DNA from 4 places in the Staphylococcus sp. 231237_7MaSpsaltlick genome. Region 4 is predicted to be linked to each of the others. Evidence: riboswitches for the same ligand, from Rfam matches in the RefSeq annotation. Region 4 holds a riboswitch; each other region holds the start of a gene.
What was found. A riboswitch is a leader RNA that binds a small molecule or an ion and turns the genes downstream of it on or off. The one in region 4 is predicted to bind thiamine pyrophosphate.
Positions count from the first base shown of each region.

Region 1: it holds a riboswitch for thiamine pyrophosphate, as region 4 does, so the genes downstream of both, ACF91D_RS18245 (3-oxoacyl-ACP reductase) here and tenA (thiaminase II) in region 4, are expected to answer to the same signal.
Region 2: it holds a riboswitch for thiamine pyrophosphate, as region 4 does, so the genes downstream of both, ACF91D_RS23810 (ECF transporter S component) here and tenA (thiaminase II) in region 4, are expected to answer to the same signal.
Region 3: it holds a riboswitch for thiamine pyrophosphate, as region 4 does, so the genes downstream of both, ACF91D_RS05870 (thiamine phosphate synthase) here and tenA (thiaminase II) in region 4, are expected to answer to the same signal.

Region 1 is NZ_JBICNX010000009.1:190,478-198,541, forward strand. It holds gene ftsY (signal recognition particle-docking protein FtsY) at 1-131, shown strand, start outside; gene ACF91D_RS18230 (putative DNA-binding protein) at 118-450, shown strand; gene ffh (signal recognition particle protein) at 474-1,841, shown strand; gene ACF91D_RS18240 (LLM class flavin-dependent oxidoreductase) at 2,306-3,607, opposite strand; gene ACF91D_RS18245 (3-oxoacyl-ACP reductase) at 3,629-4,381, opposite strand; TPP riboswitch at 4,493-4,591, opposite strand; gene rpsP (30S ribosomal protein S16) at 4,805-5,071, shown strand; gene rimM (ribosome maturation factor RimM) at 5,311-5,817, shown strand; gene trmD (tRNA (guanosine(37)-N1)-methyltransferase TrmD) at 5,817-6,554, shown strand; gene rplS (50S ribosomal protein L19) at 6,656-7,006, shown strand; gene ACF91D_RS18270 (YfhO family protein) at 7,395-8,064, opposite strand, start outside.
Region 2 is NZ_JBICNX010000019.1:27,689-35,752, forward strand. It holds gene ptsP (phosphoenolpyruvate--protein phosphotransferase) at 1-1,326, opposite strand, end outside; gene ACF91D_RS23785 (phosphocarrier protein HPr) at 1,328-1,594, opposite strand; gene ACF91D_RS23790 (hypothetical protein) at 1,759-2,301, opposite strand; gene ACF91D_RS23795 (class I SAM-dependent rRNA methyltransferase) at 2,359-3,528, opposite strand; gene auxA (lipoteichoic acid stability factor AuxA) at 3,738-5,039, opposite strand; gene graF (glycopeptide resistance-associated protein GraF) at 5,303-5,437, shown strand; TPP riboswitch at 5,658-5,759, shown strand; gene ACF91D_RS23810 (ECF transporter S component) at 5,849-6,424, shown strand; gene ACF91D_RS23815 (ABC transporter ATP-binding protein) at 6,437-7,852, shown strand; gene ACF91D_RS23820 (energy-coupling factor transporter transmembrane component T family protein) at 7,845-8,064, shown strand, end outside.
Region 3 is NZ_JBICNX010000002.1:597,528-605,591, forward strand. It holds gene ACF91D_RS05855 (GA-like domain-containing protein) at 1-1,798, shown strand, start outside; gene ACF91D_RS05860 (AEC family transporter) at 2,538-3,461, shown strand; gene xylB (xylulokinase) at 3,563-5,050, shown strand; TPP riboswitch at 5,187-5,296, shown strand; gene ACF91D_RS05870 (thiamine phosphate synthase) at 5,356-5,949, shown strand; gene ACF91D_RS05875 (NAD(P)/FAD-dependent oxidoreductase) at 5,942-7,054, shown strand; gene thiS (sulfur carrier protein ThiS) at 7,044-7,244, shown strand; gene ACF91D_RS05885 (thiazole synthase) at 7,246-8,013, shown strand; gene ACF91D_RS05890 (ThiF family adenylyltransferase) at 8,013-8,064, shown strand, end outside.
Region 4 is NZ_JBICNX010000017.1:62,880-70,943, forward strand. It holds gene atpD (F0F1 ATP synthase subunit beta) at 1-575, shown strand, start outside; gene ACF91D_RS23005 (F0F1 ATP synthase subunit epsilon) at 595-1,002, shown strand; gene ACF91D_RS23010 (DUF1146 family protein) at 1,220-1,453, shown strand; gene murA (UDP-N-acetylglucosamine 1-carboxyvinyltransferase) at 1,565-2,830, shown strand; gene fabZ (3-hydroxyacyl-ACP dehydratase FabZ) at 2,882-3,322, shown strand; gene ACF91D_RS23025 (YwpF-like family protein) at 3,384-3,833, opposite strand; gene ACF91D_RS23030 (single-stranded DNA-binding protein) at 4,024-4,443, shown strand; gene ACF91D_RS23035 (transglycosylase family protein) at 4,898-5,590, shown strand; TPP riboswitch at 5,711-5,809, shown strand; gene tenA (thiaminase II) at 5,896-6,585, shown strand; gene thiD (bifunctional hydroxymethylpyrimidine kinase/phosphomethylpyrimidine kinase) at 6,578-7,399, shown strand; gene thiM (hydroxyethylthiazole kinase) at 7,392-8,064, shown strand, end outside.

The DNA.
Region 1 (8,064 bases), on a different contig from region 4:
TACAACCATTCAATCCGGAAAGTTATGTTTATGGATTATTTGCTGATATGATTGAACAAAATGTAGATGAAAATGAAGCACCAAATGAAAACATAGAAGAAACTGAAGGTCAGTCAGATGACTCAAAATGATTTAATTAAAACGATTCGTATGAATTATTTGTTTGACTTTTATCAAGCGTTACTCACTCAGAAGCAAAGGAATTATCTAGAATTATTCTATTTGCAGGACTATTCTTTGAGTGAGATAGCTGATACATTTGATGTGAGTCGACAAGCAGTGTATGATAACATAAGAAGAACTGGCGATTTAGTAGAAGATTATGAAACGAAATTAGGTTTATACCGTAATTTTGAACAAAGACAAAAATTATATGAACAAATTAAACAGCATGTTAATGATCCAGAAAAAATACAACAATATATTCAAGCACTAGAAGATTTAGATTAGAGAACATAAAGGAGGTATTTGATATGGCATTTGAAGGATTGTCCGATCGTTTGCAAGGAACGATGCAAAAAATCCGTGGTAAAGGTAAAGTCACTGAAGCTGATATTAAATTAATGATGCGTGAAGTTAGATTAGCATTATTAGAAGCAGACGTTAACTTTAAAGTCGTTAAGGATTTTATCAAAACTGTATCAGATAGAGCACTAGGTTCAGATGTAATGAAATCATTAACACCTGGGCAACAAGTAATTAAAATAGTGCAAGAAGAACTGACTCAATTAATGGGCGGGGAAAATGCAACCATTACAATGGCTAATAAGCCACCAACAGTAGTAATGATGGTTGGTTTACAAGGTGCAGGTAAAACAACAACTGCTGGTAAATTAGCACTACTAATGCGTAAAAAATATAATAAAAAACCAATGCTTGTTGCAGCAGATATATACCGTCCAGCTGCAATTGATCAATTACAAACTGTAGGTAAACAAATTGATATACCTGTATACAGTGAAGGCGATCAAGTAAAACCACAACAAATAGTTGAGAATGCTATTAATCATGCTAAAGAAGAACATTTAGATTTTGTAATTATTGATACTGCAGGCCGTTTACATGTCGATGAAGCCTTAATGGAAGAATTGACAGACGTCAAAGAAATTACAAAACCAAATGAAATTATGCTTGTTGTTGATGCAATGACGGGTCAAGATGCTGTCAATGTAGCACAATCATTCGATGACCAGCTTGACGTTTCAGGCGTCACATTGACAAAACTAGATGGAGATACTCGTGGTGGTGCTGCATTATCCATTAGATCTGTTACTCAAAAACCAATTAAATTTGTAGGTATGAGTGAAAAACTCGATGGTCTAGAGCCATTTCACCCTGAACGTATGGCTTCTCGTATCCTTGGAATGGGCGATGTCTTAAGTTTAATTGAAAAAGCACAACAAGATGTTGATGAAGATAAAGCGAAAGATTTAGAGAAAAAAATGCGTACTTCATCTTTCACATTAGAAGACTTCTTAGAACAATTAGATCAAGTTAAAAATCTAGGACCGCTTGATGATATTATGAAAATGATACCAGGCATGAACAAGATGAAAGGCATGGATAAATTGAATATGGACGAAAAACAAATCGATCATATTAAGGCAATTATTCAGTCTATGACACCGAGTGAACGTAATGAACCTGAGACATTAAATGTTTCTCGTAAAAAACGTATCGCTAAAGGTTCTGGACGTTCAGTTCAAGAAATAAATAGGTTAATGAAACAATTTAATGATATGAAGAAAATGATGAAACAATTTTCCGGTGGCGGAAAAGGTAAAAAAGGTAAACGTAAGCAAATGGAAAATATGATGAATGGTATGAACTTACCATTTTAAAATAGGCTTCTTAAAAAGATTAATCTAACAATAGTTTAAAAAGTAGTAATCCACATCGAAAGCGTGGATTACTACTTTTTTACTGGTTTTAGAACGTAGACAAAGCATAGGTGAATTGTCACTTATGCTTTGTTTATTTATATTTGTATAGTTATTTTTAAAATAGCAGGAATCTTACAGACCAAAGTTGGCTCTTTTATCAATTGATTTATTCAACATAATAAATATCAACACTGTTTAATTTATATATTATAATCTTTTTAGTATAATATTGGCAGTGATTTGGTCCGAGTCCTGTGGGAATATTAATAGCCGAAGCTACAGGATAAGGCAACGCCCGCGGAAAGCGTGTACAAAAATTGCCAATAAAGTCTGAGGCTTTGTCGATGGTATGGAACTCCTGTGATTACGGCGATTTTGCTTATAAAAACGTTTTTTGAGGATAAGACACCGATAAATAATTATTAATGAATACCGATATTTTCCCTAAATGTTTTACCTTCATATTCAGTTCGGTATAAACCACGCTTTTGTAATTCAGGTACAATATCATCGACGAAATCTTGTAAACTATCTGGAAATACTGGAGGCATTAAGTTAAAACCATCTGCAACACCTTCATTAAACCAATGTTCCATTTCATCCACAATATCTTTTGGCGTCCCAATAAGTGTTAAATGCCCACCACCTGCACTTAAATAACCTAATAATTCTCGCAATGTTGGATTTTTATCTTTAATAATTTCTAACACAGTTTGATAGCGCCCTTTAGGTCCGTTAAAAGATTCGACGGGTGGTAAAGGTGGTACAAGTTCATCCAATTCCCAATTATGGCAATCTTGTTGGATAAAAAACTCTAATTGATTTAAAGCTGTATCAACTTCTAAAGATTCATCGAGTTGTTGCTTTTTTGCGTAAGCTTCTTCATACGATTGTCCAACATACGTTACTAATCCAGGGAATACTTTCAAACTATTTTCAGACTTTTCTTGTTGTTTTAATTTTTGATTTAATTTCTTTTTAAAAGCATAAGCTTGATTAAAATTCCAAGCTACAGCATATACTGCATCTGCGTATTTAGTTGCCAGTGCAATACCAGGATCTGAAGCACCGGCTTGCATAGCAATCGGTTTTCCTTGAGGGCTGCTTGGTGTTGTTAAAGGTCCTTGAACGTTAAAATACGCTCCTTGATGATTGATAGGGCTGATTGCAGATTCGTTAATTAAACTATTATCTTCTTTATTATGCAGAAAGTTATCGACACTCCAAGATTCAAGTAATCGATTCATCACTTGAGCGAATTCATCTGCTTTTTTATAGCGTTCTTCGTGTTCAGGTAAATGATCCATACTATGGTTTGCAGCTTCCAAATCTGTCATTGACGTTACTAAGTTCCAACCAGCACGACCTTGACTAATATGGTCAATACTCAGTAATTGTCTAGCAGCTGTAAAAGGGTTGGCAAATGTACTAGATATAGTAGCTACTAGACCGACATGTTCAGTAACTTGTGATATCGCAGCTAAATTCACTAAAGGATCAAACCAAAATGCAGGCATATCACTTTTAGAATTAGCTGGAAACGATTGATTGTCAGCAAAAAATATAGCATCAAACAAGCCTTGTTCTGCGATTTTTGCTAATGATTGATAATATGTAATATCACCAATACGTTCAACGCTTGAATCGGGCATACGCCACGCGGCTTGGTGATGGCCGCATCCATAGATGAGTACGCCGATGTTTAGATGTTGTGTTTGTGTCATAAAATAATTTAATCCTCCTTATTAATTCATTGTTAAGCCACCATCGACTGTGAAATTCTGACCTGTAATGCCGTTTGATTGGTCTGACACGAGATATGCAACCATATTAGCAACATCTTGTGGTGCAGTGACCTTTTTAATAGGTGTTGTTTGAGCAATTAAATCAAAGACTTCAGTTGTTGTAGTTGCGCTTGCATCGGTAGTTTTTAACAAACCACCTGATACTACATTTGATGTGATACCATATTGTCCTAATTCAGCAGCTAAATTACGTGAAAAGCCAATTAATCCAGCTTTAGCGGTTGTATATTCATGATAAGGGACGACTGGGTTTTGGAATAAATTCGTGCCAATTGAGATAATATTACCTTTTTGTCTTTGAATGAATTGAGGTATAACACTTTGACACACGTTGAAAGCAGCTTTTAATGTACCGTCAATTTGTTGCTGGTAATCATCCCACGAAAGATCTGCAAATGCTTTTTGTTGAACAGGATCAAATTTAAACCCAACTAGTGCATTATTAATTACAACATCAACTTGGCCAAAATATTGTGTAGCTTCATTAACTAAGCTGTCAATTTCATTTCGTTTTGTCACATCTGCTTGTATAGCGATTGCTTGTCGAGTTCCAATCTCATCAACAAGCCTTTGTGCGGCATCTTCACTATTATGATAGTTTATGACAACGTTATGTCCTTTTTGAGCTAACGTTTTTACGATAGTTGCACCTAATCCACGGCTGCTTCCAGTTACTATTACTGTTTTGTTCATTATACACACTCCTTAATTTTTCAATAAAAAAATACACAACCCTTCTGAAAGAAAGTTGTGTATTAGAAATATCAACATATGTATGAAATTGTTTCAAAAAACTTTTGAAATATGCTAAACTACACACTTTCCTCCGCTAGTTTAAACTAGATCAGGTTCAAAGGGTTTGAGTTAGACTCATCTCAGTTAGAAACACCCCTAGTGCATTTATTATTTAATTTAATTTCAATGTATATTTTTTAGTGAATAATGTCAAGTTTAGGTTAATTTAAGATTCTTAAATGACCATAATTTAAGCTAAGAAACGAAATTTGCGTAATATTGAAATTGGTAAAGAAGAAACTCTTTACAAAGTTGATTATTACTGTTATTATTATTTCTTGTAGAAAATAAAAACTATGAAAATTAAAGGAGCGAATATAAATGGCAGTTAAATTACGTTTAACACGTTTAGGTTCAAAAAGAAATCCATTCTATCGTATCGTAGCAGCTGATGCTCGTGCACCACGTGACGGTCGTAATATCGAACAAATCGGTACTTACAACCCTAACAATGTAAATGCACCAGAAGTTAAAATTGACGAAGAATTAGCACTTAAATGGTTAAAAGATGGTGCGAAACCAACTGATACAGTTCACAACATTTTATCAAGAGAAGGTATCTTGAAAAAATTTGATGATCAAAAATAATTTTTAACCTAATATACACTCTGTATATTTGTAAGAGTACCTTAATAGGTACTCTTTTTTTATTGAGAAATATTAAATATAGTTAAGGAAATATAAAATAGCACATGTCATGGAACCTTCATTTTTTAAATGTAATGAAACACAGAAATCGAGATTACATGTTATAATAAGCTAATAAAATAACGCATATACATAATCAAAATTAAATGAAATAGCCAAATTATTATGGAGGAACATATATGAAAGTTGAAGTAGGCAAGATTGTAAATACACATGGAATAAAAGGTGAAGTGAAGGTGAAATCTAATTCAGATTTTACTGATATACGTTTTCAACCGGGTGAAATCGTTGAGATAGAACGTAAAAATAAAGAATCAATAACATTTACGATTTCGTCTTATAGAATGCATAAAGGACTTCATATGTTAACATTTGAAGGAATCAATAACATTAATGATATTGAACATTTAAAAGGAGAAACGTTAGTTCAAGAACGTGATCATGAAGAAATAGAATTAGGAGAACATGAATTTTATTATTCAGACATTATTGGTTGTACGGTCTTTGATGAAGAAGATACTCCAATTGGTCGCGTGATAGAAATTTTTGAAACAGGTGCCAATGATGTTTGGGTGGTTAAAGGAGATAAAGAATATTTAATACCTTATATTGCAGATGTTGTTAAAGAGATTGATGTCGAAGGTAGACTTATTAAAATCTCCCCAATGGAAGGATTGCTAGATTAATGAAGATTGATTATTTAACTTTATTTCCAGATATGTTTAATGGCGTGTTAAATCATTCTATTTTGAAACGTGCTCAAGAAAAAGATATGTTAGAAGTCAATACAGTAGATTTTAGGCATTTTGCAGAAAATAAACATAACCAAGTAGATGATTATCCTTTTGGTGGTGGGCAAGGGATGGTATTAAAGCCAGAGCCTATATTTAATGCAATGGATAGTATCGATAAGACAGCTGATACAAGGGTAATATTAATGTGTCCTCAGGGACGTCCATTTAATCAAGCAATTGCTAATGAACTTAGCCAAGCAGAACATATCGTTTTTATTTGTGGTCATTATGAAGGTTATGATGAAAGAATTCGCGAAAACTTAGTGACCGATGAGATTTCCATGGGAGATTATGTATTGACTGGTGGAGAACTACCAGCAATGGTAATGACGGATGCAATTGTTAGGTTACTACCTGGTGTATTAGGTAACCAACAATCACATGAAGATGATTCATTTCAAGATGGTTTGCTAGAATTCCCTCAATATACAAGACCTCGTGAATATAAAGGGATGGGCGTGCCAGATGTATTGTTGTCAGGTAATCATGCAAATATAGAAAAGTGGCGTCATGAACAGAAAATTATCAGAACTTGGACGAAGCGACCAGATCTTTTAAATAGCGTCACTATGTCACAAGAAGACAAAGAGATTATAGAAAGATATAAAAAGCAATTGAAAAAAGACTAACTATGTGCTAACATATTTTAAGTGTGCGACACACGAAAATCACTATGATCCGCTGCTATATTTTGTCGAGGCAAGAACATAGGTTGAAGGAGAGAAAAATAATGAGTAATCACAAATTAATCGAAGCAGTAACTCAATCGCAATTACGCACAGACTTACCTTCATTCCGTCCAGGTGACACTTTAAAAGTGCACGTACGTATTATTGAAGGTACACGTGAACGTATCCAAGTATTCGAAGGTGTAGTAATCAAACGCCGTGGTGGAGGTATTTCAGAAACTTTCACTGTACGTAAGATTTCTTCTGGTGTAGGTGTGGAACGTACATTCCCATTACACACACCAAAAATCGAAAAAATTGAAGTTTCACGTCGTGGTAAAGTTCGTCGTGCTAAATTATATTACCTACGTGAATTACGTGGTAAAGCTGCTAGAATTAAAGAAATTCGTTAATCAGCATAATAAGCATAAAAAAGCGGTCCTCTTTATGAGGATCGCTTTTTTGTTTACTAATATAATAAAAAGCTATGGCTAGATATTGTAGATGAAATTCGTTTGTTTAAAGAGGGATAGTTAACGTTTTGAGAATTAAGGATAAGTATAGGTACCTAATGATTTTGATTGTGCTTAATGAATACATAGCACAACATACAAAGATCATACAAAGCTCAAATCAAACTACTAAACGTCTTATGCCCTGAAACCTCTAAATAGCTCCAAATAGCCCATAATACACATTAAAGCTGCGTCTAGTATAGCGAGGTAAATGAGCGTTATTTGAATATAGGTATACCAAGGTGAATTTCTTCTTAAGTATATTGACACATTTTAATGATATTTTCTATTTACTTATGTTATCTTTGGACTTATTTCTTAACCACCATAAAAAGATAATACTAAAAATTACACCGAAAACAGATAACGTTATTAAGGGTAGGGCGTGTGGTGGTTTATATTTTAAAGTAATCTTTTCTTGACCTTTTTCAGTAGAAATTACTGTCATAATACCGTTACCCTGTTTGACAGGTAATTCTTGTTTGCCCGAATAAGCTTTCATGCCATTACGATAAGCCATAGGGAGTACAATGTACCCTTTATCTTCTTTACTTTTAGTTACTGTATAGCCTGTACGTTCTTGAGATACTTTTACTGGATTTAAAGATTTTGTTGCGTTACGTAAAGTTTGATAATCTTCTCCATAAATACCTTTGATATTAAATCGATAATTTCCTTTAGATAATTGGATATTTAAATCTTTATTTGCGTTAACACGCATGGTTACTGGTGTAACAAACCGTCTATACTTGTAAGTCAATTCATTGCGTTGTTGGCTGTACTCGTTAACACGAACTTCATGAGCTTTATCAGGTGAGAGTAACTCTACATCCATCTCAATATACATATCTTCATACTTATCAGCAATAGATTTAGGTAAATGATAACTTATGCCGCCGTTGTCTTTAGAAACAATTAAATGATTGCCTTCATTTCTGTGAGCGTCGGTTAATGTT
Region 2 (8,064 bases), on a different contig from region 4:
TACATCAGCTAAAGCTGCTGTAGAAGGAATTTCTACCATGATACCTAATTCGATATCATCAGATACTTCAACACCTTCTTGTGTTAAATTGTCCTTCTCTTCAAGAAGTAATGCTTTGGCATCACGGAACTCTTGAATTGTAGCAACCATTGGGAACATGATATTTAACTTACCGAACGCAGATGCACGTAATAATGCACGCAATTGCGGTCTGAAAATATCAGGTTGATCCAAGCATAAACGTATCGCACGATATCCTAAGAATGGATTCATTTCTTCAGGTAAGTTTAAATATGGTAACTCTTTATCGCCACCAATATCTAACGTACGAACAACGACACGTTTGTCTTTCATTGTTTCTAACACTTTCTTGTAAGCTTCAAATTGCTCATCCTCAGAAGGCATTTCGTCTCTTCCCATATATAAGAACTCAGTACGATATAAACCAATACCTTCGGCACCATTTTCGATAACACCAGTTAAATCATCTGGCGTACCAATATTTGCTGCTAATTCGGCGTGCTTACCATCAAGTGTTGTCGTTTCTTCATCACGTAACTTTTGTAATTCTTTCTTATCTTCAAAGAAGCGTTCACGCTTATTTTGATAAGCAATCACTTCATCTTCAGTCGGATCAATAATTACCTCACCAGTTAAACCATCAACAATAATCATGTCGCCTTGTTTAACTTCTTGAGTAATTGATTTCGTTCCAACAATCGCTGGGATTTCTAATGAACGGCTCATGATAGCAGAATGAGATGTTCTACCACCAATATTCGTTACAAATCCTTGCACAAACTCTTTGTTCAATTGAGCTGTGTCTGATGGTGTTAAATCATTCCCGATGATGACAACGCTTTCATCAATCATACTAGGATTTGGTAATTCAACTCCCAAAATATGTGCCAAGACACGTTTTGAAACGTCTCTAATATCAGCAGCACGTTCTTTCATATACTCATTGTCCATTGATTCAAATATTGTGATGAATTGCCCTGTAACATCTGTTAGAGCTGTTGGAGCGTTAACTTGTTCGTTGTTAATCTTATCTTCAATCGGTTGAATTAATTCTGGATCATCTAAGACTAATAGATGTGCATCAAAGATTGCTGCTTTATCAGCACCAAGGTTCTCTTCTGCATTATTTCTAATCTTTGTTAATTCAACTTTAGATGTATCGATAGCATTTCTGAACTTTTCAATCTCTGAATCGACATCTGTAACCTTTTCACTATTGAATGAAAGGTCTGGTTCTACTAGTAAATATGCCTTGGCAATTGCTACACCATCAGATGCAGCAATACCATTAATATATTGTGACATATTAAGCAGTTAAACCTTCTTTAGATAAGATGTCTGTAATTGCAGAAATTGCATCAGCTTCATCGCTACCATCGGCATAGATTGTGATTTCCGCATCTTTACCTACACCTAAACTCATAACACCCATGATTGATTTCAAGTTAACTTTTTTACCATTATATTCTAATTGAATATCTGAATCGAATTTTGAAGCAGTTTGAACAAGCATAGTCGCTGGACGAGCGTGAATACCTGTTTCGTCAATAATTACATATGATTTTTGTTCCATAATATGATTTCTCCTTCGTATAGTTAGAATCGTTAGTTTATTATAAAACCTAGCATAGTTTTATATAATAACATTACCAAATTATAAATAGAAATTCAATTCGTTATTACCCTGATATGACAATAATCAGCAATAATTGAAGATTTTATGAAAACGCTCACGATTTAAAGTAATTCTTTAACTACTTTTTCACATTTTGCAATGTGTTCATCGCCTATTTTTTTCATAAAATAATAACTCACTGAAGCTGATATTGCTTGCCCTAAAATTGGGAACCATTTTGTTTGTTTCGCTAACACGCGTTTAGCTACATCACGAATGACTACTTTTAAGATAGCATCAGATATTTTCTTGCCAATAAATTGGCTCCCTTGTATAGCAGCTAGTGCATAGATACGTTCTCTAACACTATCTCCCATGCTATTAACTTGTTTATGGTCAAGGCCATATATTTTATTTACATCTTCTATAATATCTTTCATTAGTTTGATATCCACACCGAAGTCTAGCCCTGGAATAGGTACCACACTAACACTTGATGACAATAGCGATTTCTTTTTCACTAATGCTTGTGCGCGTTCACGTCTCTCATCTACCTCAAATAAATTAACAGGTAATTGATGTTTTTCTTTGATATCTTCTATATTTAAAACCTTATTTCCTACTTCTTTTGTAAATTTATTAGTAAATTTATTTTTCAAGCCCATCTTATACACTCCTTATAAAAAATGACCATATAAAATTTATACCCAAATTCACATATTTTATAGTACTTTAACAAAAATTGCTTTCAAATATTTTGAAGGTTTATAATGTGCATGCGTTTTAAAATCTTTAGGCAAACCCATTACATCTTGTAATTCATATGCTACACCAGCATTTTCTAAAGTTTCTTTAACAACTTTTTTAAAGGCTTTTAATGAAAAAGTACTATTGTTGGTACATAATAACATTGTGCCGTTTGGTGCTAAAATATCTAATGCTCCAAGAATCAATTTATCATAATCCTTTAATACTGAAAAAGTTTTCTTCTTATTTCTAGCGAAGCTAGGTGGATCAACAACAATTGTATCGTAAAATAAATCATGCCTTTTCGCATAGCCATAAAAATCAAAAGTATCCATAACGTAAATATATTGTGATTTAGGATCAATGCCATTCAAACCAAAGTTCTCTTCAGTTAAAGGTCTAGAGCGATTGGCTAAATCTACACTTGTCGTATTTTTGGCATTGTCTGCAGCAACAACTGAAAATGCTCCCGTATAACTAAACACATTAAGCATGTTGCGATTATCAGAATAGTGCTCTTTTAATTTTTTTCTTACTTCTTTTTGATCTAAAAATATGCCAGTCATTGGACCATCATCTAAATCTACATTATAAAAAGTAAAGTTTTCTTCGATTACAATTGGGAATTCTGGAGCTACTCCTTCTACAAAACCACCTGTAATCTCAGCATCTTTGAAACGCATTTTTTCAAAAATAGAAGTATAATCAAACACTGTCTTTAATGCTTCTAATATTTGATATCTGAATTTATAAATGCCTTTAGAATACCATTGAATTAATAGATGACCGTTATAGTTATCTATTGTTAATCCACCTATACCATCACCTTCACCATTAAATAATCTAAAAGCATTTGTACCGTCTATATTATAGAAATAAGTTCTTTCTTCTTTTGCTAGTTCAAACAATCTTTCAAAAAATGGTATATTAATTTCTTCGTCTTGCTCATAACTTAATACCCAACCAAGTCCCTTATGTTGTCTTCCTACATATGCTGTAGCAATATAAATACCTTGATCGTTAACGATATAAAATAAGTCCCCTTCTTTCAAATGGTCATGATCGTATATATCATCCGCTTCAACTAATGGATATTGATTTAAATATTTTGTTTCTTTTCCTTTATTTAATGTGGCAGTTTTCATAATATTATGACAGCCTTTCTACTATTTAGTATGATTTTAATTTGCTTATCTATTCTATCATTTCATATACATTGTTACATTAAAAATCTAAATATATCAGTACTTTTTAGTAATGTAAGATCCCGTTACTCAACTTTACTTAAATACATAAAAAAACCTACCTTCCTAAATCATATAGGAAGATAGGTAACGTCTACTCACATTATACTTTAATCATTTGAAGGTTGTCGTAACTTAATCGTAAACGCGACAATGACTGCTATTAACATGATAAATAAAATCGGTGTAATGAATATTGATAATAACAATCCATGAACCATAATATTTACAAATTCTGTTAACAATTTAAAGAATAATATGCTTACCATAAACAATTGAAGATAATAGAATCTGCCGCGTAAGAAATTTGTAAGTGTCGTCAAAATATATACAATAATAATAATCATTAGTAAGAACAATGTTACCCATTCAATTACATATTGCGTCTGTGAAATTTCCCAGTCTCCTGACACAAATAATGAATTTCTATTATTGAATTCAATTAATGTAAAAAATAGTAATACCGCACCACATATAAGTTCTACATATGCGCGCTTTAACCATTTTGGTTTCTTCATCCAATTTGGAACATCGTCCTCTTGAATATCAATTTTATTCTTCCATTTTTCGATAAACTTATCTTTCTTTTCTCTAGCCTTTTGAATATCCACACTTCTTCTTGTTTTACGTGTAAATTCTGTAGTTTTGTCTTGTAAATTTTTCCAATGTTCTTTAGTTTGATTTGATACCGAGTCTTTACTAGCTCTAGAAAGCTCTGGGGCTTCCTCACCCAATTCCTCTTTAGTTAAAGGCAGTGATCTTCTCAAGAATAAGAAGTTCCAAATTGCCATTTGACCTAACAACCACATAATTAAGAAAAATGTGTTAACACTAAGAATATCAACTGGGACAATCTCGTCACTATCAATTCTGCCATAAAGCACAATTTGCGTTAATAAATAACTAATACCATATGTGAAAATAATCCATAAATAATGGTACTTTCTATGATGCTTATTTAACTCATCCTTATACACAATGTAACCAATATGCACAGCAAAAGGAATGACAAAAATAATAGCAAAGAAACTATAAACTTGCGTCATTAAAATTAGTGTAATTAAGAAAAATAAAATTCCAATAACTAAAAAGAAGATTGAAATATCATAGTCATAACCTGTCGTTCTATACAGTGTCATACCTAATAATAGGACAACGACACCAAATAAAATAATGATTATGGCGCTTACTATTGGGAAGTTCCCTATATAGTTACTCATCACCCTAATTATTTCACTGAAAAAAGCATTAATAAAATCCCATACATTATGGATATGTAACTCTGGTTTACCTTTACCATTCAATTTATGAATTAAAGGTAAATTAACCAAAATGATGAGACCTGTGAAAAGCGAAACGATGCCTATGATATAGCTATATAGTATCTCGGCGTGTTTCTTTATAAAAGACATACCATTCACCTCAAAGTTATTATATATGAACATTTAGTTCTTGTCTTTAATAATCTAATAAATAAGTCTTTAGTATGATAGATTAGTTGTATTGTCAAAATTCCACATTACTAATGATATTAAACAATTATTTCATTAAATTCGTTAATTTTATTTTTTGTTTTAAAATTTAATGTAAATAACAGCACAATCAAGCTATGTTTATAGTTAATATTATGTGGTATACCATCTATATAATCAAACATCAATAAGGAGTGTCACATATGAGTAAAGAAGAATTAAACAAAAAAGCTGCTGAACAAGCAAAAGAAGCAGAAGAAAAATTAAAAGAACAAAAAGAGTCATCATCAGATGATGTAGAGGAAACTAAAAAGAATATTCAAGACACATTGGATTAATTAAAATAGACGTTTATAATGTCAAACATTATAAAGATTTAGGGTGATGCTTTACGCATCACCCTATTTATATGTCTATCAACCCTATTTAACACCAAAACTTCAGCTATACAGACACCAATTCATACGATTTATTAACTTGTCATTTACCCTTTTATTAAAAAAGTAACCTTGACATAATATTGAAAAAGTCATACATTATAATTAAATTTAAATATAACATTCGCACTAGGGGTGTTTTGTGACTGAGATGAGGTATACCCTCAAACCCTTTGAACCTGATCTAGATTAAACTAGCGTAGGAAAGTGTATTGCGATACTGAATAATTTATTTGAGTATCTGTATGCCAATATCTAAGCGCGCACTTTTTCTAGAAGGTTGTGCGTTTTTTTATTTGGGAGGAAAGTATTATGTCAAAAGATTTAAAACTATCTGAAATACTTGTTACTGTATTGATTGCAGTGGTATTTGCAGTGATTTATAATCTCTGGAACTTTGTTTATAAGGCAGTTCAAATTACAGGTTTGCATCTTGAAGAATTAACGTATGGCGCTTGGTTTATGGCGGCCGTAGTTGCTTATCTCATCATTCCAAAGGCAGGTATTGCCTTACTTGCTGAATTTGCTGCCGGTGCAGGAGAAACAATTATTATGGGACGTTTCGACATTGCTACAATGATTTATGCATTAGTTCAAGGCTTAGCCTGTGAAATTATCTTTTTAATTTTTAGATATAAATCACGTAGTGCAATGGTAGCAATGTTAGCAGGATTCTTAACTGCAATTGCAACGCTACCAATTGATTTTGCATATGGTTATTTAGGAGAGATTGCAGGTTGGAACTTAGCTTTATATATAGGTTGTAGAGTAATTAGTGGAATTGTTGTAGCTGGACTCCTTTCCTATTATATCGTCAGAGCCCTCGACCAAACTGGTGTTACAAAATTATTTAGACCAGCTACAAAACATGACTACGACAATTTATAAGGAGTCACAATATTGATATCCATAAAAAATTTACGATTAAAATATCCAAATGCAGATAAAAAAATATTCAATAATTTAAACTTAAATATAAATAGTAAAGAAAAGGTACTTTTACTTGGTCCATCTGGTTCAGGTAAAAGTACTTTACTCAATGTGTTAAGTGGTATTGTGCCAGAATTAGTAGACCTTCCAATGAAATATGACGAACTTCATATAGACAAAGATTGTGGGGTCATTTTCCAAGATCCAGATACACAATTTTGTATGCCTAAAGTATATGAAGAATTGGCATTTGTGTTGGAAAATTTACAAGTTCCTAGAGAAGAAATGGATGAACGTATCGACAATGCTTTGGCTGCAGTTGATTTAGACGTTGATAAAAATCAATACATCAATCAATTGAGTGGTGGTATGAAACAAAAACTAGCGATAGCCGAGACTATTTTACAAGAAACAAACACACTTTTCTTAGATGAACCTACAGCAATGTTGGATGTTTATGCCACAGTAGATTTATGGCAAAAAATCAAACAAATATGGGATAACAAAACAGTGATTATTGTCGAACATAAAGTAGAGCATATATGGCAACACATTGATCGTGTCATACTCTTCAATTATGATGGTGAAATCATTGCCGATGAGACACCTGAAATCATTTTAAAGCATTATGAGTCACTATTATCCGAATATGGTGTCTGGCATCCACATGCATGGGATTACGCACCAAAGCCTTTAAATAAACACTCACTGCACTTTACAACTCAGAGCGTTGTAAATTTCCAAGATATTACGATACAACGTGGAAAAAGACGGTTATTACAAATCCCTGAATTATCAATTAAATCAGGTGAATGGATTACCATAACAGGACGTAATGGAACGGGTAAAACGACATTACTCGAATCGATGATGCAACTCCTGAAATATTCAGGTGACTTATTCATAGATAACAAAAAAATCACAAAAATTAAGCAAGCTGCGCAACACATGTATTTAGTTTATCAGAATCCTGAATCTCAATTTATTACAAACTCAGTATATGATGAAATTTATATTCAATTTAAAAATAAGCAAAACACGGTTGAACAAGCCAAACAAGAAACTGAAAATATGTTAACAACATTACAACTCAATTCTGTACAAACGCAGCACCCTTTCGAACTTTCTATTGGTCAGAAAAGACGTTTAAGTGTAGCAATAGCGCTAAGTTCATCTTCAAGATTCATCTTGTTAGATGAACCTACATTTGGACTAGATAGCCATAATACATTTAATTTAATTAAACTATTCCAAAAGCGTGTTCAATCGGGCCAAACAATTATAATGGTCACACATGATAACGAGATAATCTCACGATATGCTACTCGAAAGTTTAATGTTGAAAATCAATTCTTAATAGAAGAAATGGGTGATATTAATGTTTGATCAATGGAAGAAGCAGCAGTCCTTCGTAGACGATGTTAATATCATCACGAAGTTAATACTTGGTGTATTGTTATTTTTCTTCGTTATATTAATACACGAATTTGATTATATGGTTTACTTTATGTCATTAATCTTAATATTTATGCTCATATTTAACGGTATAAAATTTAAGATCACGTTACCTTTTGTATTTTTTACAGTCATCTTTAGTA
Region 3 (8,064 bases), on a different contig from region 4:
AGAATATCAACAAAATGGATTGATAACACCAACAGAAAAAGCAGAATTAGATAATTTGGCAAAAATAGCACAAAATACTAAAGCAGAAGCCCAAGATTTTGTAGATGCATTACCAGACGTGTGGAAAGGAGATTTACCAACGCGTTTGAACAAATTAACAGGAATACAAGTCCCAGCAGTGAACGATGCCGATGGCAACGGCATCGCAGATGAAGTAGATCAAGCTAAGTCCCAAGCCGAAAGTAAAGTAGCAGAGGCCGAAGCAACGGACCAAGCAGCGAAAACAAAATTAACAGAGTACCAACAAGATGGATTAATCACATCAACAGAGAAAACGGACTTAGAAAATTTACAGTCAACAGCACAAAGTAAGAAAGCAGAAGCCCAAGATTTAGTAAATAAATTACCAGACGCAGTGAAAGGCGACTTACCAGCCCGTCTAAATAATTTAACAGGCATACAAGTACCAGAAGTGAATGATGCCGATGGCAATGGTATCGCAGATGAAGTAGATCAAGCTAAGTCCCAAGCCGAAAGTAAAGTAGCAGAAGCCGAAGCAGCAGATCAAGCAGCAAAAACAAAATTAGCAGAGTATCAACAAGATGGTGTGATCACCCCAACAGAAGTAGCGGAATTAAATAAATTGTCAACAACAGCCCAAAATACAAAAGCAGAAGCGCAAGACTTAGTAAATAAATTACCAGATGCGTTGAAAGGCGACTTACCAGCCCGTCTAGATAATTTAACAGGTATCCAAATACCAGAAGTGAATGATGCCGATGGCAATGGTATCGCAGATGATGTAGATCAAGCTAAGTCCCAAGCTGAAAGTAAAGTAGCAGAGGCCGAAGCAGCAGATCAAGCAGCGAAAACAAAATTAACAGAGTATCAACAAGATGGAGTAATTACGGCATCAGAAAAAACAGACTTAGAAAACTTGTCAACAACAGCTCAAAACAAGAAAGTAGAAGCGCAAGATTTAGTAAATAAATTACCAGATGCAGTGAAAGGTGATTTACCAACACGCCTAAATAATCTTACAGGCATACAAGTCCCGGCAGTAAACGACACTGATGGCAATGGCATCGCAGATGAAGTAGATCAAGCAAAAGCCCAAGCAGAAAGTAAAGTAACTGAAGCAGAAGTAGCGTATCAAGTAGCTAAAACAAAATTATCTGAATATCAACAGGATCGTGTGATTACACCAGTAGAAAAAGCGAACTTGGAGAACTTAATATCAACAGCAAAAAGTAAGAAAGTAGAAGCCCAAAAATTAGTTAATGCTTTACCAGATAATGTTAAAGAGGTATTGCAAAGCCGTCTGAATAAATTAGAGGATATTGTAATTCCATCTATTAGCATGAATAACCAAAATAGTCAGTTATCTAGTTCACATAATACGCAAGGTAAAGATGATGAAACTAAAGTTAAAGATATATTGCAGAAGTTATCCGATTTGAATAATGATTCTCAAAAATCATTAAATAGTAAAGATGATACATCAAATGAATCGAAACATACTCATATTACTACTGCAAATAGTCATACTATCAATACTAATAGCGTTAGTGTTAATAGTAATAATACTAAGCGCGTTAAAGATAATAATGCTAAAGTTTTATCACCAAGTAAAGTTTATGATACTAAGAAAACTAAAGAAGTTGATTCTAAAGTTTTACCTAATACTGGTGAAGAAACTACTCAAAATACGACGCTATTTGGAACTTTATTAGCTTCTCTAGGTTCACTAATGATTTGGAGAAGTCGTAAAAAAGAAAATACAAATGAGACTAAGTAATACTTAACAAGGTCTATTATAGTGAATTAGGTTATTTGAAATTGTTTTACAGACCCAGGATATATTAATATCCTGGGTTTCCTTATTTATACATATTGAGAATGGAGGAGTTGCAAAGTGCCATCGCTTTATAGATTCAAGGTTAAGTCAGTAAGATAGCAGTTCATATAAATGTATTTCAAATTATGTAAATCATCTTCACTTGTAAAGAAACATTTTTCTATAACCTTACGCTTGTATTTTTAATGTTCCTTAAATAAAACATATGGATTAAACTAAATTGTTTTATTGAGGAAGATGTTTAAAAGGTGTAAATTAATAATTAAGAATACTATCTGATTTGTTATCTATTCTTAAAATTTATTTTTCAAAATATCAAATAATGAGGTGAAATAAATGTTAATAATGGTTGCAGTTCTTACGCCCATATTACTTGTAGGTTTTATAGTAATGTCAATTTTAGAAGAAAAGAAAAACAATAAGAAAAAAGGCAAGAAAAAATAAAGTTATTACTATAAATTAATAAGTAAAATTTGATTAGCCAATGCCAAGACAACGTCGTTTAACGTGAAACATACATTACTAGTGTTTGGTATGTACAGAATTTCATAGTATAAATCGTATTGATAGTTTTAACATGCAATAAGCATTATTGATTTTTAAGGGGGCTTATGTAAATTTCTTATAATTTCATAAGTATAAAAAATTACAGGAATTAGACAAAGGGGGCAAATTTACAATGCACGAAATGTTAGTTATATTAGAAACTGTATTATTGCCTATTTTCATTATGATTTTAATAGGATATATATTGCAGAAAAAATTCACATTAGACTTGAAAACATTGGCGAAGTTAAACATATACATATTTGTGCCTGGATTCATATTTGTGAAATTCTATAAGACGAATTTTGAAATCAAGTTATTATTGTATATCGTATTATTCTTTATCATATACATAATCATTCTTTATGGAATTGGTAAGCTATTATCACATTTTGGCACAAAAGATAAGGGTGAAGCTACGACATTAACGAATAGCGTATTATTTTTTAATTCAGGCAATTATGGTGTCCCAGTAAATGATTTAGTATTTAAAGGTGACCCTTTGGCGATGTCTGTTCAAGTCATTGTGCTTTCTTTACAAAATATATTTACTTTTTCATATGGTATATTTTCAATACAAGCCGTGCATATTGGGAAGCTTAAAGCATTATTAGGTTACTTTAAAATGCCTGTTTTATATGCTTTGGTATTCGCCATTATTTTGAATTATGGTAATGTCGGTATACCTAAATTTATATGGACGCCGGCAAACTATATTGCGGATGCAATGATAGCAATTGCATTAATATTATTAGGCGCACAAATTGCTAATATTAAATTTAGTTTTAAGTGGTCAAGTTCATATGTGTTTATATTTGTGCGATTAATTGTTGGACCGATGATAGCTCTAGGCATTATCAAACTAATGGGGCTTGAAGGTATCATAGCACAAGCGTTATTTATTACTTCAGCTATGCCGACATCAGTTAATAGTTCAGTCATTGCACAGGAATATGATAATCATCCTGAACTTGCGGCGGAATTAGTCTTTTTATCAACATTACTGAGTGCGATCACAGTAGTAATCGTTATTTATTTTTCGAAAATATTATTCTAAATCGTGATTCATTATAATATCATATTATTGGAAATTTATAAGGCATTTCAATATGATACAGTTGTTGAATATTTAAAATCTGACAAAAGGAATCGATGATATTGAATGAAGCAGTGTTAGGCATAGATATAGGTACAAGTTCAGTTAAAGTTATAGCCGTAAGTAAAGAAGGAGAAGTGCTAGCTAAAGTTAGTGAAGGACTTGATATAATACAACTTCAATCTGGGTGCAATGAGCAACAACCAGACGAATGGTTTGAGGCAACCAAGTCATGTATTAGACAAATATTAAGTGCTAGCGCGTTAAGCGACATTTATATTAGAGGCTTATCGTTATCTGGTCAAATGCATAGTTTAGTGGTATTAGATAGCACTAATAAACCGCTTCGAAATGCAATTTTATGGAATGATACTCGTTCGACTCCTCAATGCACAACAATCGAACAACAATTTGGTGATTATATATTATCAAACCCAGTATTAGAAGGTTTTACATTAACGAAATTGCTTTGGATAAAAGATAATGAACCTAATAATTGGAACAAGATAGCAACGTTCCTATTACCTAAAGATTACGTGAGGTTTAAGCTAACTGGTAAAATAAATATGGAATATTCAGACGCTTCGAGCACATTATTATTGGACCCAAAACAAAAAAGTTGGTCAAAGACAACCGGCTCACAATTTCGCATTCACGACATTTATCCCTCACTTGTATCATCTGGAGATTTTATTGGATATGTAGAAAGCAGCCTAGCTAAATCATTAGGATTAACAGGTGAGGTAGCTGTTTTTGCTGGTGGTGGCGATAATGCATGTGGTGCACTTGGTGCAGGCGTTATCAAATCCAACGATACATTATGCAGTATTGGTACTTCTGGTACGTTATTAACTTGTGAATCAGGTGAAGGAAAGACGTATCGTCATAATTTGCACTATTTCAATCATGTTGTAGAAGATAAATCATATGTAATGGGCGTGACGCTTGCTGCTGGAGATAGTTTGAATTGGTTAAAAAAACATGTGTTTCCCGGTTTAACTTTTAACCAAATTTTAAGCTTAGCAAGTAACTCTACAATTGGTAGTGAAGGGTTGTTATTTGCCCCATACCTATCAAGTGAACGTACACCACATGGTGATTCGCAAATTAGAGGTAGCTTTATCGGGCTAAGCACTTTACATACAAATGCAGACATAGCGAGATCAGTAATTGAAGGTATTACTTATTCATTATATGAAACTTTGGTACATTTACGTGAACAAGGGAAGGACATAACGCACATTACATCAATCGGTGGCGGCGCAAAAAATGATTTTTGGTTACAATTGCAAGCAGATATATTTAATGCAAAAGTCAGTAAATTGAAATATGAAGAAGGGCCTTGTATGGGGGCGGCAATGCTAGCTATTGTCGGTTTGAGTTGGTATGAAAGCCTAGAAGATGTAGTTGATCAATTTATCGTCTATGATAGAACTTTTCTGCCGAATGAAGCGCATCATGAACGCTATGCTAAATACTTTGAAATATATCAAGAAGTCTATCGTCAGACACGACCGATAACAGCACGGTTGTTAGAGTTGTCTCTATAAGCGTGATTATGCACGATTAAGCCAGCTGACTTTAGGATACATGTTGTCAAAGTTGAAGTGAGACTTGAAAAGTAAATGATTATAAGTTAGATTGTAAGTAATCACTAAAACATTATGAAACGAAAATTTAATAGATAGAAACCACTGGAAGCGCCTTTGATAAAGGCTGAGACCGAAGTAATAACTGAGGGATTCCTAGAACCTGATCCAGTTCGCACTGGCGTAGGAAAGTGGCGTTTTCTATGATAAATGTAATCATACAACGTTATTTTTCCACCAGGAAAAGTAACGTTTTTTTATTTGGGGTGAAAATATTGTTTATTGCTATTACACCATATCAAGATTTGTCTAAATCACATATTAAGCATTACTGTGAAATCGAAGGCGTTATCGATTACTTATTAATAAGAGTGCCAATGAATACTGAAGAAGTCATTCAGTGGGTTCATGAATTAATAAAAAATGAGTTCCCTAAGGATAAGATTATTATTCATAGCGATATCAACGTAATCATACAATGTGACTTGTCGGCAATTCATTTTAGGGAAAGTGACCCTTATATTGAGGAGGTACAAGCTAGTTATCCCGATATACAAGTGAGTATGTCTACGCACCATAAAGATACTATTGCTAACGCTAAATATTTAGGGCTAGATTTTGTATTATTTGGACACGTATTCGAGACGTCATCTAAACCTCAGCAAACACCTAGAGCAAAGTCGGAGGTTGAAGAAGCGCTACAAATTGATATTCCGATTATTGCAATTGGAGGTATTAATCAACATACTTTATCTTCTTTACCTAATGGATTTTCAGGAATAGCCGGTATTTCTATTTTTAATCAATATTCGAAAGAAAAACTTATAAACATGAAGGAAGTGTGGGATGGACATGTATGATGTCATTATTATTGGATCGGGAGTCATGGGCATGTCAATCGCACGTGGGTTAAGTCAGTCTTTTGCGAATATAGCTGTGATAGATAGAGATGAAGCAGGTAAGCATGCATCTTATAAAGCAGGTGGGATGTTAGGCGCGCAAAATGAATTCACCAAAAATAGTGCTTTGTTTAGTTTGGCAACAACTTCTCAAAAGATGTTCAAACCTCTAAGAGATAGTTTGTTGGAAGAGGTTGGCGTGGATATTGAGTATTTAAATAGTGGGTTAATAAAATTGGCTACGAACCATTATGATAATAAAAAGATTGAACAGCAATATCAATTTTTAAGACAACATTTTGCATCTGTAGAACGTCTTAGTCCTACTGATGTTCAACACATGTCCAACGGTGCTATAACTTCAAAACATACAAATGGTATTTATATGCCTGAAGATAATCAAATCAATGCAAACCGCTATACTAAAGGGTTGTTGAAGTCATTATCAAATAGACATATAGATAGAATATACCAAACAACTGTAACCCATATTGAATCTATAAAAGATGGGTACCGTGTGGAGACACGAAATGGAGCTTATTATACTGAAAAGTTAATTGTCACAGGAGGCGCTTGGACAGGAAAACTTTTACAGCAATATTTACCTTGTGAAGCGGTTATGGGGGTAAAAGGAGAAGCGCTATTGGTAGAACAACCTGATTTAAACTTGAATATTACCATGTTTCTGACTAATGGTTGTTACGTCATTCCAAAATTAAAAAATAGATATTTAATCGGTGCAACAAGTTACTTTAATGATTATTCAGTTGGGGTGTCTAATTCTGGTAAATCATGGCTTAAATCACAAGCTTTGCACTATATACCAGATTTGAAAAATGGAAAAATCATAAACCAATGGTCAGGTATACGGCCTTATTGTCAAAACGAACAGCCTATTATGGATGAAGTGGATAAAGACTTATTTGTCATTGCTGGCCATTATCGCAATGGAATTTTACTTTCGCCTTTAATAGGTGAGTTGATGAGTCAATGGATTATCAGTGGGCATAGGCCAAAACAATTGTATGATTTTCAGATTAGGAGAGGTGAACGAAATGAAATGTAAGATTAATGGTGACGTATTTAACTTTGAACAACCAATTAATATACAAGAAATAATTCAATCATTGGGACTGGATGAAACACGTATTATTGTAGAGCATAATGAAACATTAATTAAGCGAGAACAATTTACATCTCGCATAGTCAATGATGAAGATAACTTAGAATTATTAGAATTTGTAGGAGGCGGTTAATATGTTTAAAATAGGCAACTTTACATTAAATTCAAGATTATTATTAGGTACAGGAAAATTTGATAATGAAGAGATACAAACTCAGGCTATTGCAGCAGCAGAAACAGAAGTATTAACTTTTGCAGTGAGACGCATGAATTTATATGACAAAGATTTACCAAATCCATTAGCAAAAGTTGATTTATCGAAATTCATCACATTTCCAAATACAGCTGGAGCTAAGACAGCTAAAGAAGCAGTTCGTATAGCAGAAATTGCTAATCATGCAGGTGTTTGTGACATGATTAAGGTAGAAGTCATTGGTGATGACGAAACATTACTGCCAGACCCATTAGAAACATATGAAGCATGCCAAGTATTACTGGAAAAAGGTTACACGGTCTGTCCATATATATCTAATGATGTTGTCTTAGCGAAACGCTTAGAAGAGTTAGGCGTTTATGCAATTATGCCACTTGCCTCTCCTATTGGTACGGGGAGAGGAATCAATAATCCATTAAATTTGCGCTATATTATTGAACGTGTCAATGTACCAGTAATCGTAGATGCAGGTATTGGCTCACCTAAGGATGCTTGTCATGCAATGGAATTAGGTGCTGATGGTATTTTACTTAATACGGCAATATCAAGTGCAGCGGATCCTGTGAAAATGGCAGAAGCAATGAATAAAGGGATTAGTGCCGGAAGATTGAGTTATGAAGCAGGAAGAATACCTGTGAAGTATACAGCACAAGCATCGAGTCCAACTGAAGGAATTGGGTTCTTATGATAGAGCGCTACAATCGACAAGTAAGATATCATCAGTTTGGTGAGTACGGTC
Region 4 (8,064 bases):
CTGAAATGGGTCAATTACAAGAACGTATTACGTCAACGAATAAAGGTTCTGTAACGTCAATCCAAGCGGTATTCGTACCTGCCGATGACTATACTGACCCTGCACCAGCAACGGCATTTGCTCACTTAGATGCTACAACAAACTTAGAGCGTAAGTTAACTGAAATGGGTATTTACCCAGCAGTTGACCCACTGGCTTCAACTTCAAGAGCACTTGAGCCTACAATTGTTGGACAAGAACATTATGAAATTGCACGTAATGTCCAAGCTACTTTACAAAAGTATAGAGAGCTACAAGATATCATAGCTATTTTAGGTATGGATGAGTTATCTGAAGAAGATAAACAAACAGTTGAACGCGCACGTCGTATTCAATTCTTCTTATCACAAAACTTCCATGTAGCTGAACAATTTACTGGTCAAAAGGGATCTTATGTACCAGTGAAGAAAACTGTAGAAGACTTCAAAGCAATCCTTGATGGTAAATACGATCATATTCCTGAAGATGCGTTCCGTTTAGTCGGTGGCATGGAAGATGTAATCGCAAAAGCAAAAGATATGGGTGTTGAAGTTTAAAAATTAGGAGGTATGGATAGTGAGTAATACATTAAGCCTTAATATTGTCACTCCTAATGGTTCTGTTTACGACCGAGACGATGTAACGCTAGCAGTTTTACAAACAACTGCTGGTGACATCGGGGTTATGTATGGACATATACCTACAGTTGCAGCGCTAGAAATTGGCTATGCCAAAATTAACTTTGATGGCGGTTCAGAATATATTGCAGTGAGTGAAGGTTTTGTCGAGGTTAGACAAGATAAGTTATCTATTATTGTTCAAACTGCAGAACCTGCAAATGATATAGATGTATCAAGAGCTGAACAAGCTAAATCTAAAGCAGAGTCGCATTTAAACGATAGCAATGGTAATAGTGACATTAATAGAGCCAAACGTGCACTAGAACGCGCAAATAACCGTATTCGTGTTGCTAACTTACAATAGATTTATGAAATTGAAGTTCCTTAATTTTAAGGAGCTTCATTTTTTTTGGTGAAATTGTACACGTTAATCTATTTTAAAATGAGTAAACTACTTTAAATTCGGGAAAAATAATATAGTGTAATTTAATCGTGTATCTAATTTACTGCTTAAGTATCTTTTCAAGCTTATTTCATGTAAAATAAGTAGATAGTGAATTGAATAGTGAGGTGCAGAAATTATGGAATACATGGCACAATTTTCAATAGTTCACCTAATCTTGCATGTTATTTGTATTTGTATTGCTTATTGGGCTTTAAACGCCGTGAGGTTAGATCAGTTTTTTAAAAAGGGTTATCCCTTACAAATTCAAATCTGTATGATATTTTTAGCTATTTTATTAGGTACTGCAGTAAGTAATTTTCTTGTAGATTTATTACAATTTTCAACACAAATAAAATATTTGGCACAATAGTTCAAATACTTGTACCTTTTTTAAAATACTAGATATAATGATTTGGAAGAATCATGAATTAAATAAAATTAGATGAAAATATTTATAAGTAGTAAAGTGGAGGATTTTAAGATGGATAAGATAGAAATTAAAGGTGGAAATAGATTAACAGGGGAAGTTAAGGTATCTGGTGCAAAAAACGCGGTATTACCTATACTGACTGCATCATTACTAGCATCTGATGGTGAAAGTAAATTATTAAATGTTCCAGCATTGAGTGACGTTGAAACAATTAATAACGTACTTTCAACATTAAATGCTGAAGTATCTTATAATAAAGAAGAAGATGCTGTAACAGTTGATGCAACGAAACAGTTAAATGAAGAAGCGCCATATGAATACGTAAGTAAGATGCGTGCAAGCATCTTAGTAATGGGACCATTATTAGCGAGATTAGGACATGCTAAAGTAGCACTTCCTGGTGGCTGTGCAATTGGTTCAAGACCTATTGAGCAACATATCAAAGGCTTTGAAGAATTAGGTGCAGAAATTCATATGGATGGTGGTTTCATTTACGCGACTACTAAAGATGGTTTGAAAGGTACAACAATCCATTTAGATTTTCCTAGTGTAGGTGCTACTCAAAATATTATTATGGCTGCATCACTTGCAGAAGGTAAGACTGTGCTTGAAAATGTTGCACGTGAACCTGAAATCGTCGATCTTGCTAATTACATTAATGAAATGGGAGGAAATGTAATTGGCGCAGGAACTGACACGATTACGATTCACGGCGTTGAGAAATTACATGGAGTAGAACATTCAATTATTCCAGATAGAATCGAAGCAGGTACATTGATTATTGCTGGTGCAATTACGCGTGGTGACATTATTGTTCATGGTGCAATTAAAGAACATATGACTAGCTTATTATATAAGTTAGAAGAAATGGGTGTGGAATTAGAATATAACGGTGATTCTATTCATGTTAAAGCAGAAGGTGAGTTGAAACCTGTAGATATTAAGACACTTCCGCATCCAGGATTCCCTACTGATATGCAATCACAAATGATGGCATTACTGTTGACTGCTGAAGGTCATAAAGTAGTTACAGAAACAGTATTTGAAAACAGATTTATGCATGTTGCAGAATTTAAACGTATGAATGCACGTATTACTGTAGAAGGTAGAAGTGCTAAAATAGAAGGTAAGAGTCAACTTCAAGGTGCTCAAGTTAAAGCAACAGACTTACGTGCAGCTGCAGCACTTATCTTAGCTGGATTAGTTGCAGATGGTGTAACACAAGTTACAGAATTAAAGCACTTAGATAGAGGATATGTTGATTTACATGGTAAACTTAATGGATTAGGTGCAGATATTAAACGTACTCAAGACTAATCATAGTACGAAATGAAACAGCAATGAATATTGAGTTGGAGGAAATAAGTCATGGAAACAATTTTTGATTACAATCAAATTAAGGAAATCATCCCACATAGACAACCATTTTTATTGATTGATCGTGTTGTCGAATATGAAGAAGGTCAACGTTGCGTAGCGATAAAGCAAGTTTCAGGAAACGAACCATTTTTCCAAGGACATTTTCCAGAATATGCGGTAATGCCTGGTGTATTGATAACTGAGGCTTTGGCTCAAACAGGTGCCGTCGCAATGTTAAACAATGAAGCCAATAAAGGAAAGTTAGCTTTGTTTGCAGGTATCGATAAATGCAGATTTAAAAAGCAAGTAACTCCTGGAGACACTTTAAGATTAGAAGTGGAAATTACGAAGATGAAAGGGCCAATTGGTAAAGGTAATGCTAAAGCAACTGTAGATGGACAAGTTGCATGTAGCTGTGAACTAACATTTGCCCTACAAGATAGTAAATAATAAAAATAACCGTAAAAGTTTTATGTATGCAAATACTATAACTTTTACGGTTATTTTATTTTTATTCTTTTTCAAACTTTTCATCTTTTAATCGAGGTTTAGATTGCATCATTCTATTAAATGATTTCTTGAGTTCTTCTCCAGATAATCCTTCATCGATTAATTGTTCTAATAAGCTTTCAGCATAAACTTGTCTCAATGTATAGATATGACATTCAAAAACTACCGAAATCGACTGTGCTTGTTCCAATTTACTAATATGTTTTATCGTGGCATCAAACAATGCAGGATCATTGGCTGGACGTGTAATAACTACACGGATATCTAGTAGTGTTTCATCGTCCATATATTTTTTCATTGTTTCATAATGAAAATCTGAAATGACGATTTCAAGCAACCAGCCAGTGCCACTACTCTCTTTATTGATAATGACACCATCATCTAATTCGTATTCAGTTACACCACCATTTTCTGATACAATTTGAAATCGAACGGCTTTAAAGGTCTTCATCGTCTTCACATCCAATTATAATTTTTAAAATCTACGATATTTCTATTTATAGTAGTATTATAACGTAATTTTAATTGAGAAAGGTAATATTTATAAAAATGTGATGAATCTACTCTTAATATATTTAAATAATTGTGTTTTGACTATAAAGACCGCTTTGCATATGATAAGGCTATGAAGGAGGTGACACATGATTAATAACATTGTCATTGTCGGTAGACTGACAAAGGACCCACAAATATATGAGAAGGAGGGAAAGAAATTAGCTACGTTCTGTGTAGCTGTTAATCGGAGTTACAAAGACAAAGATCAGAATACCATTTGTGATTATTTATATTGTAAAGCATTCGGTAAACTAGCTCATAATATTGAACACTATATCAACCAAGGTTCACTAGTCGGCGTTACTGGTCAGTTACAATCTAGTAAATATGAGAAAGAAGGTCAGACACATTTTGTATCTGAAATATTTGTCGAATCAATTAAGTTCATGTCTAAACGTGCTACGAAAGAAAGTACATCACTTTATGAAACAATCCCACTAGATGCGCAACAACAATTAACCGATCAATCTGAAATAGCAAACAATAAATTATTTGAAATTGTTTAATACATCCACTTTATAACAAATAATCCCTTTTATAATCCATTCAAATTAATATACATTTAATCCTACTATTCATTATACTTTTCAGGCTATTCTTCTCTAATGATTGAAATTGAGAAGGATAGCTTTTGTCATGTTGAAAATAAAGATAATCACATTCAAATAGAGTGTAATAACACACCAAAAAACACTGTTGTGACGGTTTTTATTGACTGAATAGTCAGATAAATTACAATAATATTACGCAGTTGATAACAATCACAAACGCTTAAAAGCTTTCATAGCAATCTAAAACAGTTTAAATTCAAAAAATATATAATTTTTTTGATGTAACTAGGATGTAAAAAAGACTGTTGTTTTTTTATTTCTCTGTAACCTACAGGTATGTTTTGAATGTTATAGTTGCTTTAGCAAATTAATCATAAAACTAATTACCTTATAGGAGGAATTTTTAGAAATGAAAAAAACAGTAATTGCATCAACATTAGCAGTAGGTTTAGGAGTAACAGGCGTTGCAGCAGGAAATTCAGCAGACGCTTCAGAACAAGGTGTTAATAAAGCTGAGTTAGCGCAATTAGCTCAATCAAATCCACAACAATTAAATGAATCTCCAGTACATGAAGGTTCATATAACTATAACTTTAACTTAAACGGTGTCAACTATAACTTTGAATCAAATGGCGAAACATGGTCATGGAGTTATGGCGAAGGCGCTTCAAATAATAATTCTGGTTCAACTGAAGTTGAACAACCACAACAACAAACAACTACACAAACTGAACAACCAGCTCAAGAAGCAGCACCACAAACTGAACAAACACAACAACCACAACAAGAAGCAACAACACAACAAGCTTCAACACAACAAAGTTCAAATAGTTCAAGTAGTGAAGAATCAACTGGTTCATCAGTAAATGTAAATAGTCATTTACAACAAATCGCACAACGTGAATCAGGTGGCGATCTTAAAGCTGTAAACCCATCTTCAGGTGCAGCAGGTAAATATCAATTCTTACAAAGCACTTGGGATTCAGTAGCTCCTGATGAGTACAAAGGTGTATCTCCAACAGAAGCTCCAGAATCAGTTCAAGACGCAGCAGCAGTTAAATTATATAATACAGCTGGTGCTTCACAATGGGTAACTGCATAATATATATGAAATAAGTTATTTTAAGCTCACTCCAGACTAGGGGTGAGCTTATTTTGTGAATTGGACTTTATTGCAATGTTATAAACATTTTGTTATGTTTAAATAAATATAAAGATTAAAAAATACTACTAGGGGAGCCATATGGCTGAGATGAATAAATTCAGACCCTTACAACCTGATTTGGTTAGTACCAACGTAGGAAAGTAGTGCAATTTATAGTAGGTCATGTTTTGTTACGACTTCTATAGATTTACTACATTCCTATTGTTGGAATGTAGTTTTTTTATTATAGGAGGACTTTGATTTTGTTATTTTCAGAAGAATTAAAAGAAGCAGCTGCACCTATTTTAGATGACATATATGATGATCCATTTATCCAAGACATGCTACATGGAGAGTTGTCGTACGAGGCGACAAAATTTTATTTAAGAGCAGATGCGTCTTATTTGAAGGAGTTTGCGAATATATATGCATTGTTGATACCAAAAATGCCTGAATTGACAGATGTTAAGTTCTTAGTTGAACAAATTCAATTTATAGTAGATGGTGAAGTTGAAGCACACGAAATTCTTGCGGATTATGTGCAAGCTCCATATGATGAAATCGTTAAAGAAAAGGTTTGGCCCCCAAGTGGAGACCATTATATAAAACATATGTATTATCATGCCTTTGCTAAAGAAAATGCAGCATATACAATAGCTGCTATGGCACCTTGCCCATATGTATATCAAGTGATTGCTAATAGAGCACTTCAAGATCCAGAATTAAATACAGATTCAATTTTAAAACAATGGTTTGACTTTTACAGTACTGAAATGGATGAATTGGTTAAAGTCTTTGATGATTTAATGAATAAATTAACGGCACATGTTAGTAAAGAAGAACGAAATGAAATTAAAGAATCATTTTTACAAAGTACAATACATGAAAGAAACTTTTTTGCAATGTCTTATAATCAAGAGGCATGGTCATTTGGAGGAGATAAAGATGAATAAACCTAAAATAGCTTTGACAATAGCAGGTACAGATCCTACAGGCGGAGCAGGTGTTATGGCTGATTTGAAATCATTTCATGCATGTGGTGTTTATGGTATGGCTACAATAACAAGTATTGTTGCTCAAAATACAAAAGGCGTACAACATATTCATAATTTAGAAACAGAATGGTTAAAAGAGCAATTAGAAAGTGTCTTTGATGATGAATTGCCTCAAGCTATTAAGACAGGGATGATTGCATCTAAAGAAATGATGGAATTAATTGCACAATATTTACAAGCATATCCAGAAATTCCATATGTCATAGATCCAGTGATGCTTGCAAAAAGTGGAGATGCCTTAATGGATGACGAAGCAAAAGCAGATTTACAGAATATCTTATTACCATATGCCACTGTTGCAACACCAAATATTCCGGAAGCAGAGGAAATTGTTGGATTTAAGATTAATTCTGAAGCAGATATATATAAAGCAGGAAAGTTATTTATCGAAGAAATTGGAAGTAAAGGTGTTGTGATAAAAGGTGGACATTCTACAGATTTAACGACCGCTAAAGATTACTTATTTACCACGGAAGACGTTTATACGTTCGATTCACCGCGCTATGAAACAAAGCATACACATGGTACAGGTTGTACATTTTCAGCAGTTATTACGGCGGAATTAGCCAAAGGCAAATCAATTTATGCTGCTGTGCAAAAAGCTAAAAACTTTATAGCGTTAAGTATTAAACATACACCAGAAATCGGACAAGGTAGAGGACCAGTAAATCACTTTGCATATATGAAAGAAGTGGGATTAGATGATGAATAATTTAGATAAGATAAAAAACATACAACCATTAATTATTTGTTATACCAATGATGTTGTTAAGCATTTTACTGCAAATGGGTTGCTGAGTTTAGGGGCAAGTCCGGCAATGAGTGAAGCACCTGAAGAAGCGACAGAAATGTTATCCGTTGCACAAGCATTATTAATCAATATTGGCACAATTACTAAAGATAGAGCGAAAGATATGTTAGAAATTGCTAAAATTGCAAATAAAGTAGGCACACCTGTGATATTTGATCCAGTTGCAGTTGGCGCATCTGATTTTAGAAAACAGTTTTGTAAGCAATTTATAGAGGAAATTGATATCGCAGTCATTAAAGGCAATGCATCTGAAGTACTAGCACTAATCGATGATGAAACAACGATGAAAGGTACAGATAGTGATGTGAATTTAGATGCAATAGATATCGCACGTAAAGCACTTGATCAATTACAAACAGCGATTGTAATTACAGGTAAAGAAGATATTATAGCGCAGGATAACAAAGTGATTCAATTATCAAATGGTTCTTCATTACTGACACGTATAACTGGTGCGGGTTGTTTACTAGGTGCTATTGTAGGGGCCTTTTTAACCGAAAAGGGAAAGGTACAAATACAGCAATTAGAAGAAGCAGTTGCTATTTATAATATTGCAGCTGAAGCAG